2 regions of the Ureibacillus sp. FSL W8-0352 genome follow, and region 2 is predicted to be linked to the other one. Evidence: riboswitches for the same ligand, from Rfam matches in the RefSeq annotation. Region 2 holds a riboswitch; the other holds the start of a gene.
What was found. Region 2 has a riboswitch for cobalamin ahead of NST98_RS07570 (MATE family efflux transporter). Riboswitches for the same ligand answer to the same signal wherever they lie in the genome.

Region 1: it holds a riboswitch for cobalamin, as region 2 does, so the genes downstream of both, NST98_RS03250 (energy-coupling factor ABC transporter permease) here and NST98_RS07570 (MATE family efflux transporter) in region 2, are expected to answer to the same signal.

The regions. Positions count from the first base shown of each region.
Region 1 covers NZ_JBBOQT010000001.1:631,323-639,575, forward strand. The annotation lists gene scpA (methylmalonyl-CoA mutase) at 1-1,300, shown strand, start outside; gene meaB (methylmalonyl Co-A mutase-associated GTPase MeaB) at 1,297-2,382, shown strand; gene NST98_RS03230 (BrxA/BrxB family bacilliredoxin) at 2,501-2,941, shown strand; gene prli42 (stressosome-associated protein Prli42) at 3,174-3,266, opposite strand; gene mce (methylmalonyl-CoA epimerase) at 3,392-3,790, shown strand; gene NST98_RS03245 (acyl-CoA carboxylase subunit beta) at 3,809-5,356, shown strand; cobalamin riboswitch at 5,563-5,741, shown strand; partial or broken gene NST98_RS03250 (energy-coupling factor ABC transporter permease) at 5,860-6,607, shown strand; gene NST98_RS03255 (energy-coupling factor ABC transporter substrate-binding protein) at 6,609-6,902, shown strand; gene cbiQ (cobalt ECF transporter T component CbiQ) at 6,899-7,681, shown strand; gene NST98_RS03265 (energy-coupling factor ABC transporter ATP-binding protein) at 7,683-8,253, shown strand, end outside.
Region 2 covers NZ_JBBOQT010000001.1:1,467,397-1,475,649, forward strand. The annotation lists gene NST98_RS07555 (response regulator) at 1-107, shown strand, start outside; gene NST98_RS07560 (hypothetical protein) at 422-547, opposite strand; gene NST98_RS07565 (ISL3 family transposase) at 702-1,976, opposite strand; gene NST98_RS07570 (MATE family efflux transporter) at 2,136-3,461, opposite strand; cobalamin riboswitch at 3,656-3,850, opposite strand; gene ytaF (sporulation membrane protein YtaF) at 4,066-4,701, shown strand; gene rarD (EamA family transporter RarD) at 4,832-5,761, opposite strand; gene NST98_RS07585 (IS4 family transposase) at 6,656-8,017, shown strand; partial or broken gene NST98_RS07590 (ABC transporter ATP-binding protein) at 8,020-8,253, opposite strand, start outside.

The DNA of each region.
Region 1 (8,253 bases), 840 kb from region 2:
GGAAGTAGCAAAAATGCGTGCAGCTAGAAGAATTTGGGCACAAATGATGAGCACATTCAATCCAAAAAATCCGAAAAGTTTGGCTTTACGTACACACTCCCAAACTTCTGGATGGTCGTTAACAGAACAAGATCCATTCAACAACGTAACTCGTACGTTAATTGAAGCAAATGCTGCTGCGATGGGTCATACGCAAAGTTTACACACGAATGCTTTGGATGAAGCGATTGCACTTCCAACAGACTTCTCAGCTCGCATTGCACGTAATACGCAATTATTCTTACAAGAAGAAACGCTTATGACAAAAGTCATCGATCCATGGGGCGGATCTTATTATGTGGAAAAATTAACAGATGAATTAACGAAAAAAGCTTGGGAGTTAATTAAAGAAATTGAAGAGCTGGGTGGAATGGCTAAGGCGATTGAAACAGGTCTTCCAAAAATGAAAGTAGAAGAATCAGCTGCAAGACGCCAAGCAAAAATTGACTCTAAAGTGGAAACGATTGTTGGCGTAAATAAATACAAATTAGACGTTGAAGAACCAATTGATATTTTAGATATTGATAATACGCTAGTTCGTCAAAAACAAATTGAAAGACTTGAAAAAATGAAAGCAGAAAGAAATGAAGAAGAAGTGCAAAGACATCTTGAACGTTTAACGAAAGCTGCAGAAACAGGAGAAGAAAATATGCTTGCTGTTGCAGTTGACGCTGCTCGTGCTCGCGCGACACTTGGTGAGATTTCCGATGCCATTGAAAAAGTTTGCGGACGCCATAAAGCAGTTATCCGTTCAATTTCAGGTGTTTATTCATCTAACTTCTCCGATAATGAATTAATTGAAGAAGTAAAACAAATGACAGATGAATTCCTAGAAAATGAAGGTCGTCGCCCGCGTATTTTAATTGCGAAAATGGGACAAGACGGACATGACCGCGGTGCAAAAGTCGTTGCTACTGGTTATGCTGATCTTGGGTTTGACGTAGATATTTCACCGCTATTCTTAACACCGCAAGAAGCGGCACAAATGGCAGTGGAAAACGACGTGCACTGTGTAGGTGTATCTTCTTTAGCAGCAGGCCATAAAACGTTAGTACCTGAATTAATTGAAGAATTAGAAAAATTAGGTAGAGGAGATATTATCGTTGTCGTTGGCGGTGTAATCCCTGCTCAAGATTACCAATTCCTATACGATAAGGGTGTATCTGCAATCTTTGGACCAGGTACAGTAATCCCAGTTGCAGCGATTAAAATTATTGAAGAAATCTATCATCGATTAGGTTATGAGGAAGTGTCTGAATGATGGACGAAAAAAACGCAGAAGAGACTGCACTACATGTCATGAAAGGTATTGAAAGCAAACACGATGGAATGACATATGTTGCGCCAAAAAAATTTCGAAAAAAGCGGCAACAACAAGTTGATATAAAGCAATTAGCGAGTGAAGTACGCGGAGGAAAGCGCACTTCGCTTTCAAAAGCAATTACTTTAATTGAAAGTTCCAATCATGAACATAAGGTGCTGGCTCAAAATTTATTGCAAGAATTATTACCTTTTACAGGAAACAGTATTCGGATTGGAATAACGGGGGTTCCCGGAGCAGGTAAGAGCACTTTTATTGAAGCGTTTGGTACAATGCTTTGCGAGATGGGGAAAAAAGTTGCCGTTCTTGCAATAGACCCTAGTTCTACCATTTCCGGCGGCAGCGTTTTAGGGGATAAAACACGAATGGAACATTTAAGCCGTCATCAAAACGCATTTGTACGTCCTTCACCAAGTGCCGGTACCTTAGGCGGTGTTCATAAAAAAACGCGGGAAACGATGCTTCTTTGTGAAGCAGCTGGATACGATATTATTTTAATTGAGACTGTTGGAGTAGGGCAAAGTGAGACGTATGTTCGTGGTATGGTTGACTTTTTCCTTCTTCTCGTCTTAACAGGCGCAGGTGATGAATTACAAGGCTTGAAAAAAGGCATTATGGAATTGGCAGATGGTATTGTTGTCCATAAAGCTGATGGAGACAATGTAAAAAAAGCGAAAAAAACCGTTCAAGAATATAGGAAAATCCTGCATTTCTTACAACCGTCAACTCCAGGTTGGGAATCAAAAACTGTTCCTGTTTCATCCTATGAAAAAACAGGATTGGAAGATGTTTGGGAAATGATTTTATCGTTTGAAAAACAAATGAAAGAATCCAGCTACTGGTTCACAAGAAGACGAGAACAAACAAGTGATTGGTTCCATTCAATGATTACCGACCATCTAATTGATTCATTTTTTGGTAATAAAGATAACAAAGAATTAGTGAAAAAGCTGGAAGAAGAAATATTGCAAGGAAAATTAACCGTAACGCAAGGCATACACAAATTGTTCCCCAATCAGTAACTGCCTTTAGGTTGTAATCCATGTATAAAACCCATTTCAGAGAATCCTTTTTAAGTATTTGCAATTAACTTTTCCTTCTTCTATGCTAAAATTAATACTTGAAAGGAGATTGAAATGTATGAGTATGGATTACGATTTATTTATGCAAGAAATTATTACCACTGCACGAGCTGAAATGGAGAATGCTGGATATGAGCAATTAAGAACCCCAGAAGATGTAGAAAAGGCCTTTGCACGTCCTGGAACTACTCTTGTCATGATTAATTCTGTATGCGGCTGTGCAGGAGGTATTGCGCGACCTGCAGCGGCAAGTGCAATTCATTATGATAAACGTCCAGATTATCTAGTAACGGTTTTTGCTGGACAAGATAAAGAAGCAACGGCTGCTGCACGTGCGCATTTTGGAGACGAACATATTCCTTCATCACCAGCTTTTGTTTTACTGAAAGACGGAAAAGTTGTCGCTGATATAGGTCGTCATGAAATAGAAGGACATGATGTAATGTCAGTTATTACAAATTTACAAGCCAATTTTGAAGAATATTGCGATGAAGTATAATTAAACCAAAAATAGAATCCGCATACTCGTATCATTCAAGTATTGCGGATTCTAACTTATTCATTTCATGAATAGATAGAAAATTTGCTTACTATATTTTCAGAAATCATTTAATTTTATTTTTATATCAAATTTTTTTAATTGTAGCTGTTGTGGTACAGTGTTGTTGGTTGATATACATTTTTTCAAAATAAAAAAGCGATTACATATCTTGTAACCGCTGTAAAGAATGTTAGAAGAATGATAAACCGAATGCCAATGTTGAAAGTAACATGATTGCAATCATCGCGTAGACTATTATTTTTTGAAATTTTTTGTTGCTCATATTCTCGCTCTCTCCTTTTTTTCATAGGATTAGTTTATCAAATCTGAAAAATTTCTCAAGTACGTAGCGGAAATTTCGTAATTTCGCTACAATAGATTATGTACTATAACAGAAGGGGTGGCATGATGGAAAAAGTCGATCATATTGGAATCGCAGTAAAAAACCTAGACGATTCAGTAAAATATTATACTGAAGTTTTAGGTTTGAAATTAGAAAGAATTGAAGAGGTTCCATCGCAAAATGTACGAGTAGCATTTATCGATGCTGGGAATGTACATATTGAATTATTACAACCCTTAAGTGAAGAAGGGGCGATTTATAACCATATACAAAAACGTGGAGAAGGAATTCAACACATTTGTTTCAATGTAGATAATATTCGAGAAAAAATGGCTGAATTAAAAGAAAAGGGAGTTCGCCTTCTGTCTGAAGAGCCTATACCTGCAGCTGGGGGAGCTGAAGCATGCTTTATTCATCCAAAAGATAGTTTTGGAGTTTTATATGAACTATATGAAAAAAAGTGATAAAGGGGTTAAGGAATCATGGATATGTTAGATAAAATCGATGAAATGTATGACCGAAAAAGAGAGATTTATTTAGGCGGTGGGGACAAGCGCATTGAAAAGCAACATGAAAAAGGTAAGCTAACAGCACGTGAACGTATTGATCTATTACTAGATGAAGGCACTTTCGTTGAAATAAATCCATTTATTAAACATAGAGTAACAGATTTCGGCATGGGTGAACAAAATGGCCCTGGTGACGGTGTTGTGACTGGATACGGTAAAGTGAATGGCCGTCCTGTTTATTTATTTGCTCAAGATTTCACAGTATTCGGCGGTGCATTAGGAGAAATGCACGCGAAAAAAATTGCTGCAGTGATGGATTTGGCTGCAAAAAATGGAGCGCCATTCATCGGCATCAATGACTCTGGCGGTGCCCGTATTCAAGAAGGAGTATTATCATTAGACGGTTATGGCCACATCTTCTATCGCAACTCGATTTATTCTGGGGTTATTCCACAAATTTCGGTGATTATGGGTCCATGTGCTGGCGGTGCTGTATATTCTCCAGCAATTACAGACTTTATTTTAATGGTGGATAAAACATCCCAAATGTTCATTACTGGTCCGAAAGTAATTGAAGCGGTTACAGGAGAAAAAATTTCATCAGAAGATTTAGGCGGTTCAAAAGTGCATAACACAATCAGCGGTAACGCTCATTTCCGCGCCCCTTCTGAAGAAGAAGCGATTGAACAAATTAAGAGATTATTAAGCTATTTACCACAAAGTAATAAAGAAAAAGCACCAAAATTACCACGCCCTGAAGGAGACGATTGGCGTCCTGAATTAATTGACGTTGTTCCAATTGAACCTACACGTCCTTACGATGTTCGTAAAGTCATTGAACAAGTGGTGGATGAAGGTTCCTTCATGGAAGTCCATTCTGAATTTGCGAAAAACATTGTTGTAGGATTTGCTCGTATTGCTGGACAATCTGTTGGATTAGTTTGTAACCAACCAAAGGCCTTAGCAGGTGGTCTTGATATTGACTCATCCGATAAAGCTGCCCGTTTCATTCGCACTTGTGATGCATTCAATATTCCAATCATTACATTTGAAGACGTATCAGGATTCTTCCCTGGCGTTAAACAGGAACATGGCGGTATCATTCGTCACGGTGCTAAAATCTTATATGCTTATTCTGAAGCAACCGTTCCAAAAATTACAGTCATTTTACGAAAAGCATATGGTGGAGCATACGTTGCGCTAAATTCAAAAGCCATTGGTGCAGATTTAGTATTCGCTTGGCCAAATGCAGAGATAGCCGTAATGGGTGCTGCTGGAGCTGCTAACATCATCTTTGCGAACGAAATTGCAAATTCAGAAGATCCGGAAGCTACACGCCAAGCAAAAATTGAGGAATATAAAGAAAAATTTGCTAATCCATATGTTGCTGCTTCACTTGGAATGGTTGATGATGTAATCGATCCAAGAGAAACTCGCATTAAGTTAATTCAAGGATTAGAAATGCTTGAAAATAAAGAAGAATCAAGACCTAAGAAAAAACACGGAAATATTCCGCTATAATTGTGAAAATTTCCAATTACGTACCATTAGAAGCACAAGCTAATCCCAGTTTGTACTTCGATTTTTCCAAAAATTCAAATTGGTTCTAACAATATTTCATATCAAAAGGTAATGAATATTATATGAATTTAGTAATTATTTTGTCTTATTTATAGAAAGATATAGAAATTTTTCAAACAATATGCTACAATTCAACTAAATTTCAACAACTGAATAATCTATACGGTGCTAATGAAAATTAGCTTAAAAGGGAAACTAGTGAGAATCTAGTGCGGTCCCGCCACTGTGAAGAGGAGCTCAAAATCAAATGCCACTGTGCAAACGGGAAGGCGATTTTGTAGCGATGACTCTAAGCCAGGAGACCTGCCGTATGGAGTGGATGGTAGTGTCCTACGAGGATAGGTACACGAATAGGCATGATTGGATTATTATGTCTTATTGTGGGACACTGCTAATTTGGCAGTGTTTTTTTATTTTCAAATTTTCATTTTAGGAGGAATTTTATGAAAGTCTCAATCAAAATACTTTACTTTCTAGCAGTATTATTAATCATTCCTAATACAGCTTTTGCTATGCATATCATGGAAGGTTTTTTACCAATCAAGTGGGCAATATTTTGGTGGCTCCTTACATTCCCTTTTTTAATCATTGGATTAAAGAAAATGAGTAGTTTAGTAAAGAGAAATGCTGAGACGAAGTTATTACTAGGTTTATCGGGTGCATTCACTTTTGTATTATCCGCATTAAAAATTCCTTCGGTTACTGGAAGTTGTTCTCATCCTACGGGTGTTGGGTTAGGAACCGTATTATTTGGACCATTTGTAATGAGTGTTTTAGGTACCATCGTGTTATTATTCCAATCATTATTAATTAGCCCATGGAGGTTTAACAACGCTTGGCGCCAATGCGTTTTCGATGGCGATTGCTGGACCTTTTATCGCCTATGGAGTATTTAAAGGCTTCAATAGGATCGGTTTGCCCTTTACTCTAGCAGTTTTCTCAGCAGCAACATTGGCAGATTTAGGTACATATGTCATTACATCTATTCAACTTGCACTAGCCTTTCCATCTGAAGTTGGTGGAATTTTCGCTTCATTTGTAAAGTTTGCTGGCGTATTCGCTGTTACACAGGTACCATTAGCAATTATTGAAGGATTGATTTCAGTAATGGTGATGAATTTCTTATTGAAATACAACGAAAGAGAATTAAAGTTACTTCAAGTACTAAAGAAACCTCAGGAGGTGAAGTAAGATGTTAAAAAAGAATATGCTTTTATTAATTTTGATCATTTTTTTAATGATTGTCCCGCTGATTTTTAACGGAGATGCAGAATATGGTGGTGCAGACGGAGAAGCGGAAGAATTAATTACAGCACTGAACCAATCCTATGAACCATGGTTTTCAAGTATTTGGGAGCCTCCTAGTGGTGAAATAGAAAGTTTATTATTCGTACTACAAGGAGCAATCGGTGCAGGGTTCATTGGTTACTTTATAGGATATATGCGAGGCCGGAATAGGGGCGGAAATGCAGAGATACAGAAATGAGAATGTTAGAATATTTCGCTTATCAATCACCTTTAAGAAATAAACACCCAATCGAAAAAATGGGATTTGCTCTTATTCCATTAATATTGAATATCGTATTTCAAAATGTTCTTACATCCATATTCATATTTTGCATCATGACAGTTATTACTTTAATAATCGGAAAAGTTCCGATTCGTCTATATTTGAAGTTATTGCTTATTCCAGTGGTATTTCTAATTTCAAGTATACTAGTCATTTTACTCAATTTTTCAACTAACCCTATAGAAGGTGCCATTTTTCAATCTATTATTGGTCCCGTCACGATTTCAATTTCGATAACGAGTGTTGAAAAGGCATTGATGCTATTTGTTGTTGCTTTATCGAGTATTAGTTGTTTGTATTTTTTAATTTTATCTACGACGATTCAAGATTTTCTATATGGATTAAGGTGTTGTAAAGTACCAACTACTTTATTGGATTTAATTGCATTAATGTATCGATTTATATATATATTTCTTGATTCCAGCAGGACAATCTATCTTGCACAAATAGCAAGGTTAGGTCACAGTTCTTTATTAAATTCTATCAAATCAATTGGACTTATAATCAGTGCTTTGTTTATTAAGGTATTTCAAGAAATGAAAGACTTAAATAATGCGATAAATGCAAGAAGTGTAGATGGATATTCAGCAGTCATTTCAAGAGAACTTCATTTTTCAACAAGTAGTTGGATATTTACGTTGTTAGTGAATTTGTTCATTATCGTCTTTTATTTCACCGTTGGGAGAGTTGGTTAAAATGAATACTCCTTTGTTTGAATTGAAAGAAGTTTCTTATACCTATGAAGATGGAACAGAAGCTTTACAAAAAATAAATTTACAAATTGATCAAGGAAAAAAAATTGCTTTGTTAGGTAGTAATGGAGCAGGGAAATCCACTTTAATATTGCATTTAAATGGTTTATTAAAACCAACCTCCGGAACAATTTATTTTAAAGGACAACCATTATCCTATTCAAAAAAAGAATTGTTAAATGTTAGACGCAAGGTTGGAATTGTTTTTCAAAATCCAGAAACCCAGTTGTTTAATGGAACTGTTTGGGATGATATTGCCTATGGGCCATTTAATTTACATTTAGCAGAACAGGAACGAAAGTCGTTGATAGAGAAAGCAATTAATCAAACAGATGTTGAATCATTATTAGATAAACCGATTCACTTTTTAAGTGTTGGGCAAAAAAAGCGAGTTTCCATCGCTGGAGTTCTTGCTATGGATCCTGAAGTCATCATATTAGATGAGCCGACTGCATCTTTAGATATTTATTACACAAGGAAAATACGAAAATTGTTAAACGAACTTCATTGTGACG
Region 2 (8,253 bases):
CACGAAGATATTTAGACTACCTGGCGAAAATCAAAAAAGTCTCAATCCATGTTCAGTATGGCAGCATCGGAAGACCTGTCAATCGATATATGTTTCATTCTGATTAATCTTGGCTAGAGGTGAAAAACAAACGAAAAAACCATTGAGCTGGACCACTTTTCTCATTTTTATATTGCTAGGACAAATAAATGCTATGTTGGCTTTATCAGGGGAACAGTCATTGCACGTTGAATACTAATGGTGTCAATTTTCTCTTATCGGACATTTTGCTTTTTCAATCGGGACACAGAAAGGCTTTCGAACCCACATTATGAGTTCTCAATAACAACGATTATTCTAGAAACAGGTTCAGAATTTTCCGCCGACTTTGCCTTTCAATGCGTTGAATTTTCAACTTTTACCCCTCCTCCCTTGCTTTCCTTCAACCTATTGTCCGCTCTTTATCTGTTCCTTCGCCATTACCATTTTCAACTTTGCTTTTAAATTTTTTACCCCACTTTTTTAGTGGAATAACTGCCTTGTAATGATCCGTTACAAAATGCCCCATGCTAAACAAAGACACGTGATTTTTTTAAGTAAGCGTCGACGTTTTAAATCGGCAAAATATTTCGGTTCTTTGTCAAATGGTGTTGGTGAATAAATTTTAGTGACATTATTTGGTAATATGTAATCGGATGGCTTAGGGGAAATTCGAGGTTCCCCTAAGCTGTTTTTATTTTCGCTAAGTTTTGGGTAATGAATATTCGGTTTCTAAAGTGATAGAAGGATCGATAACCGAAAGAAATGCGTTTAATCACTTTGATTTTGTTATGAATCCCCTCTAAAATGCCGTTATTATAATCGTACTTTAGCGTATTCTCGACATAATTGATGTATTTGTTGATTGTCTTGATGGCGGTTTTCATATAGCTGGAAACGATATTTTGTTTATTCTCTAATGTTTTCTTTAGGAGCTCAAAGTCTTTGGTTTTGATGTAATGTCGAACGTATTGGTATAACTCATAGGACGCTTTTAATTCAGAATCTAAATCAATGAGATAGTGGAGAATCTCCACCTCACACATATGCTTTTTAAAGCAACGATGATATGTATAGTTCTTATAATCAAGTTTTGTTTGATCTTTCAGAAGGAGCTTCCAGTATTTTTTCAATTTATTGTAATTCTTTTTATCCCGATTCATGACGTTGATGCGCGTTTTGTTTAAAGCTCTGCTAAATAGTTGGAGGATATGGAATTTGTCGAGTACGATTTCCGCTTTAGGGAAAACTTCTTGGATTAAGGAAATATAAGGGCTATACATATCGATGACAATCGTTTTTACCGCATCTCTCGCCTTCTTGGAATACCGTAAGAAATACTCTTTGAGGACAGATAATCTCCGGTCCTCCACGATATCCACAATCTCCCCCGTTTCAGAGTCGCAGAAAATAAAGGACATCGCTCCAGCTGCGGATTTCACTGATTTAAACTCATCAAAACACAAATGCTTTGGAAGGTAGTGAACATTTGGTTGATAGTAGCTATAAAAGCTGTCAATGACACGACTGACAGTGGCATGAGAAACATTATGTTTCATCGCAATATCTTTTTCGGATATTTTATCTTTGGCGTTTAAAGCAATCGATACTTTGGTATTGTTGGAAATACAACAGTTTTTAGCCACGACGCTCGTTTTTAAAGTAAACGTGGAATGACAATGTTTACAGAAATAACGCTGTTTACGCAATTTTAAGTAGGTATGAAAACCTGAAATGCTAGGCATTTTAATGAGAGACGTTTTAAAACCGTGTTTAATGATTTGATCATCGAAGACATGTCCACAAGCATAACAAGCTTTTGGTTGATACGTTAACGTCCCATGAAAGACTTTCGCTTTTACTTTTTTGATTGTTTCGGTAGAACAAAAATTTTCATCAAATGTGATATTTTTGTCTTTTATATTGAGTAGGTTTCGTATAGAATGATGGTGAGACATGTGACACAACTCCTTTGGAAAATGTGTTTTGGCGATTACATTTTACCAGAGTTTTGTCACTGTCTCATTTTTTTGTTCAAAAAAATTGGTGCTGGTTTATACTCACCAACACCAAATATTATAGAGCCAAATCTTTTAAATACAGAAATTTTCATCTTGTCACGTCCATTTTTCCCCTGTTCTCTTGAGAAAGATATTGTTGATAAGCTGTTTTAAATAGAGAATAAGAAATACGCTTCGACCGAGGCAAAAAAAGATAAAAGCTAACCATAATCCATGATTTTCATAGTTTGGGATAAAGAAATAATATGCTATTAGAAATACAATTAGAGATAGAATCATTGAATTTCTTATCGGTCCAGTGTATGTACACCCAGTAAATATTCCATAGTAAACAAGTCCAATTCCGATGGCAAAAGGTAGTATTATAAGCCAGACATAATAGTCATGACTCGTCCCAAGCACACTTTCAATATCCGTAAATGCAGATAGGATTGGTTCCTTAAAAAAGATGAGATTCAATGAGATGATGATGCTCAGTACAACGATACAAACATTCGATATAGATAGCATTTCACTAAAGGCTTTGTCATTTTTCTCTCCAGCATATTTCCCTGCAAACACACTAGAGGCATTGGCTAAACCGTCATACAAATAGCAAATGATATAGTGGATTTGGAAAAGCACAGCATTTGCCGCGAGTACTACTGTTCCAAATTCCGCGCCTTTTGCAATAAACATATTGGTCATGACTAAAAGACAAACCGTTCGAATAAAAAGGTCCGCATTGACCCCTATTATTTTTTTAAAGGTTACCTTATCTAATAGTGTGTTTCTTAATTGGAATATTCTCGTTAAACTTAATTTATTCAATACAAAATAGATTCCAAGAATAAACCCATACGCCTGAGCAATTAACGTTGCATAGGCCACTCCTGCAATAGACATTTCAAAGGCAAAGACGAATACAATATCTAAAATTATATTTATGAGATTCATAGATATTTGTAAAAATAAAGTCTCTTTAACATGTTTCCGTCCCATGAGCCATCCTAAGTTCACATAACCTATTAGCACAAAGGGCGCTCCCCAAATTAATATATTAAAATAGGTTGTTGCATGAATGGCCACTTCTGGTGAGGGTTGATAAATTAAGAGTGCTATGTTTTTTATGGCTGATTGAAATGTAATAAAGAGAATACTCAAAATAAGTGCCATTGCGAAGGGGCGAATAAAAGCATCGTATCGGTCTTTTTCTTTTCGACTTCCCAACGATTGTGCCGAAAAACCGGATGTACTCACTCTTAAAAATCCAAATAGCCAATACATTGTGTTAAAAATGACTGTTCCAATTGCTACTCCGCCAAGATATGATGCATTTTCAAGTCTGCCAACTACAGCGGTATCTACTGCTCCAAGTAGTGGCTGGGTAACCGTTGAAATCATAAAAGGGATGGCTAACAGTAGATATTCTTTAAATTTCATAGTTCCCCCCACACACATAATATTGGTCATTTGTAACTGCTTTTGGAATTCAAGAAAATCGCTTTAAGAAAAAGGCAATAAAAAAGGCTATTTAAACCACATTGGTTCAAATGCCCACAAAAGATATATTATTTTAAGTTTCATTAACAGATATACTTTCCGTAAACACTCCTCTCCATATCCCGTGGGTTTTGTGTGTTTTCTTATTATAGGCAGGTCTCCTGACTAACATCATCGCTCTTTGCGTCTTCCCACTATTAAAAGTAGTGACATCATGCAAGTTGCTCTGTATTACAGTGGCGGGTACCGTGTTGGAATTTCACCAAACTTCCCTTTTAAGTTATATCATTGGAATTAATCCATATAACACCTAAATAAGCAATATTAAGTTTCATTTATTATAATACAAAAAAACACAAATGTCTACAATCTTTGTTAGGAATCGATGAGGGTAGTAATAATATTTCTACAGGCCCCTAATCTTACGATAAAAAAGAGAACAAAATGTAATACAAGAACTTCCTCACATCTCCCATAAACATTCATACAATAAGCTTAATCACTAATTAGAGGAGAAAATAGTCTTGCTTTTTTTATTGGATTAATCGTATTAACGGTTGCTGTAAGTTTGGATAGTTTTGGCCTCGGAATTTCTTATGGATTAAGTCGTATTCGCGTTCCATTCATAGCAATATTCATCATCATGTTTTGTTCTGGAATCATGGTTTTAGCATCCATGACTATTGGAAATGTATTAAGTTCGTACTTAACTCCTGAGACTGCAAAAATAATTGGAGGATTCATATTAATTTCCATCGGGCTATTTAATTTAGTGAATGTCATCCGCTCTAAGAAGAGATCACCTGACAATGCTCCAATAAATAAAAGTATTCCACAAGAAAAACAATGGAAAATTCATCTGCAAAAATTAGGGATCATTATTACCATTTTAAAAGAACCACAAGAAGCGGATTTAGATAACTCGGGTGTTATTTCAAAAAAAGAAGCCTTTTTACTTGGTTTGGCCCTATCATTAGATGCTTTTAGTACTGGACTTGGTGCTGCGATGCTCGGCTATCCACCCCTTATATGTGCCATATTCGTTGCCATTATGAGTGGATTGTGTGTTTCCATTGGTATTAAATTAGGGGTGTTTTTGTCGCAAAAAAAGTGGGTTCAGCAAGTGGCATTCTTACCACCATTTATATTGATATCGCTTGGGCTTGCGAGCTTTTTATAGGAAATATACGAAACATTTTATAAGATAAAAAAACCCCTTCTTGACCATTCGAGAAAGGGTTTAATTTCGTTCTAAGAATCGTATTTGTATTGAACTTCATTAATGAAATAAGGATACACAACAATCTTTTCTAAATGCCGCCTACATTTGGATCTCCTGTTGGTTCTTTTCGTTTTTTTATGATTTGACGAATAGTTGGGAAAGTAAAAATAGCTATGGCTAGCCAGATACATGCAAAAGTGATGGCATGATCTATTGTAAATGACTCTCCAAACATAAGTACGCCAAGAATTAAACTAATGGTTGGGGCAATATATTGTATGAACCCGACCATATAAAGTGGAATCTTTTGCGCCCCCATACCAAACCATAAAAGAGGCAAAGCTGTAACGATACCGGATCCGAGTAAAAATAAATCATTTTTCACAGACCCAACTAAAAAACTGTGCTGATCATTAACTCCTAAATACGCTAAAAATAATAGCGCAAAGGGGACCGCAAATAAAGTTTCTAATAATAGGCCTAACATCGAATCTACTTTTATTAATTTTTTAGCCAGTCCATAAAAACCAAAAGATAGTGCTAATACGAGTGCAATCCACGGAAGCTTCCCAATAGATATTGTCATATAAATCACACCGATTCCAGCCAATACGAACGAGACTACCTGCAATTTATTAATTTTTTCACGCAATACAAAAACCCCTAACAAAACAGAGACGAGGGGGTTAATATAGTACCCTAAACTTGCATCGACTATGTGATTTGAATTCACAGCAAATATGTACGTGAGCCAGTTAATACTAATAAATAGAGAAGCAAGAATCAGTCCAAACCATGTCTTTTTCTCACTCATTTCAACTTGAAAGAAGTTTTTTAATTGCTTTCTCTTTAAAATACTCACAATGATTAATACGAAAATCAACGACCAAAGTACACGATGGGCTAATATTTCAAGGGGCGGGACTTCGTCTAAAAACTTCCAGTATATAGGTAGTATCCCCCATACGATATAAGCACCGATTGTAAAGGCAATCCCAATTGTATTTTCACGTTCCATACTTGTTCACCAGTTTCTTATTTTCGAGTATATTAAATACTCCTAAATTGATAAGTAATTATATCATACTCTTGTTATGCTAGTGGAGCTGCTGCTTATATAAGATATATTAGTTTAATTGGTAATGTTGTTGAGTATTATAAATGAAATCCATTAAAAGGATTCATACATTTTTCCCACACTCTTTAAAGATGAGTTTGCGGAAAAATCCAATAGTTTGTTGAGCATCAAAAGTAGTCACGAGGTATTTTCATGCATAAAAAAGACCCTTTCCACCGAAGTGAAAAGAGTCGCGAAACGTATATATTAACGTTTTGAGAAATATACAGATAAATTCTAAGTGTATTGAATACATCTGAATCCATTTATATCAACGTTTTGGGAGTTGTTATATGGATTAAAATGTATGAAAAAGTATTAAAGATGGTATTACTTGAACCAATTTGAACCAATAAGATAGATGTTAGTTGAATACTATAAATTTATTCATTAGAGTGGCTTAAAAATAATTAATAAGAGTCATTTCCTACTATTTACTTGGTTAAATAACTTTTTATTTTTCCTAGTTGTTTTAATTCTTGTTGTTTCATGTAATTTTCCATGAAATCTAAATCTAAATTCCCTTCATTGTTAATAGGTAACATTAATTTATCACTTTTTTGTGAACGTCAACCCCAAATGAACATTTTTTTCTCATTTACGGTGAACACTTTTTGTTAGTTACTCAACTTTCGCAGAGTAATATCTTATTGCAACTCTTGATATGACTGTTTTATATCGTCTTTCATTATTTCTCTTGTTTTTTATTGATTTTATTTTTTTAAAAGAAAAAGACACCTATCTTTTGGTAAAATTATGGTGAACAAACCAAATACCAAAGAAGGTGTCACCATTATGATAACGAAAAAAGATACTTTTGCACAACTACCAAAAGAACTTGAACGAAGATTTTCTGAATTAAATATAGGCAAACATTTGAGAAAAGCGAGAATTACTAAGGGATTTGGTTATTCATGCTTATCTATTTTCCGTCTTATTTTTTTGCTTGTTTTCCAATATAAAAATTGGTTTCAAGCACTTCAAAGTAAGAAAGCCGTGGACTTACCTAAAAAAGATACGATCTACCGTTTTCTAAATTCATCTACTTATGCTTGGCGAACTTTTTTACTTTCCTTATGTCAAGATCTTACTGGACGTATAAAAAAGCTTACATCAAACAACAGAGTGAAGGTGTTTATTGTTGATGATTCACTCTTTTCACGCAACCGAAGCAAGTCTGTTGAACTTCTTTCACGAGTATTTGATCATACAGAGAAACGATTCTATAAGGGGTTTCAGTTGCTTACTCTTGGTTGGTCTGATGGATATTCTTTTCTACCTGTAGACTTTGCTTTATTGAGTTCAGCGAAAAAGGAAAATCAACTTAACGGGGTCGATGAATCCATTGATAAACGCACTTCCGGCTACAAGCGTCGTCTTGAAGCACAACAAGATAAGCCAAGCGTTGTCTCTGCTTTATTGGATCATGCCTTAAATGCAGGAATTACAGCTGATTATGTGTTAATGGATACTTGGTTTACGCATGAGCCTTTGATTGAAAAAATCACGGATAAAGGTTTATTTGTCATTGGTATGGTCAAGCAGCTAAAACAACGTTATTTCATAGATGGTGAAGCCCATACTCTGGATGAACTCTTTAAAAAAGCAAAGCGTACCATGGAAAAGAAAGACCTACTCGGTTCGATCCATGTTCATCTTGCAAAAGGACGACAAGTCAAGATTGTATTCGTGCGTAACCGCAATAAAAAGAGTGAATGGTTAGCCATTTTGAGTACAGATACCACACTTTCAGATGAAGAAATTGTGCGTATTTACGGGATGCGCTGGGACATCGAAACATTTTTCAAGTGTACCAAATCATTGCTTAACCTAGCAAAAGAATTTCAAGGTCGTTCGTATGATCTGTTGATTAGTCATACAACGATTGTGTTTACTCGCTTTATACTCTTAGAGTGGGAGCGTAGACAAAACAACGATCCTAAAACGATTGGAAATCTCTTTTTTCTATTATGTGAAGATGTAAAAGATATGAATCTAGAGAGTGCATTGAATCAATTATTAGCGATCTTCCAAACATTAGCAGAAGCTAATGTTTGTTTGAACATGGAATTATTTAAAAGTAAAGTACAAGAATGGATTGCGTCTTTACCCAATTACATCAAGAGATGTCTGACAATATCTGTGTGCGAAAGTTGAGTAACTAAAATTTGATGAGCATTTTCAATTGTTTTAAACGATGGGCAATGACGAAACTAGTACGGCCCTTCATTAAGTTATTTAAACCTTTTTGAATATGTACTTCCGTCATCGTATCCACACTGGAAGTGGCTTCATCTAAAATTAAAATATCTGGATCTTTCAATATTGCTCGAGCAATGGCAATAAGCTGCCTCTGCCCTTGACTTAAATTTTTTCCGCCGGAATTCAATTTT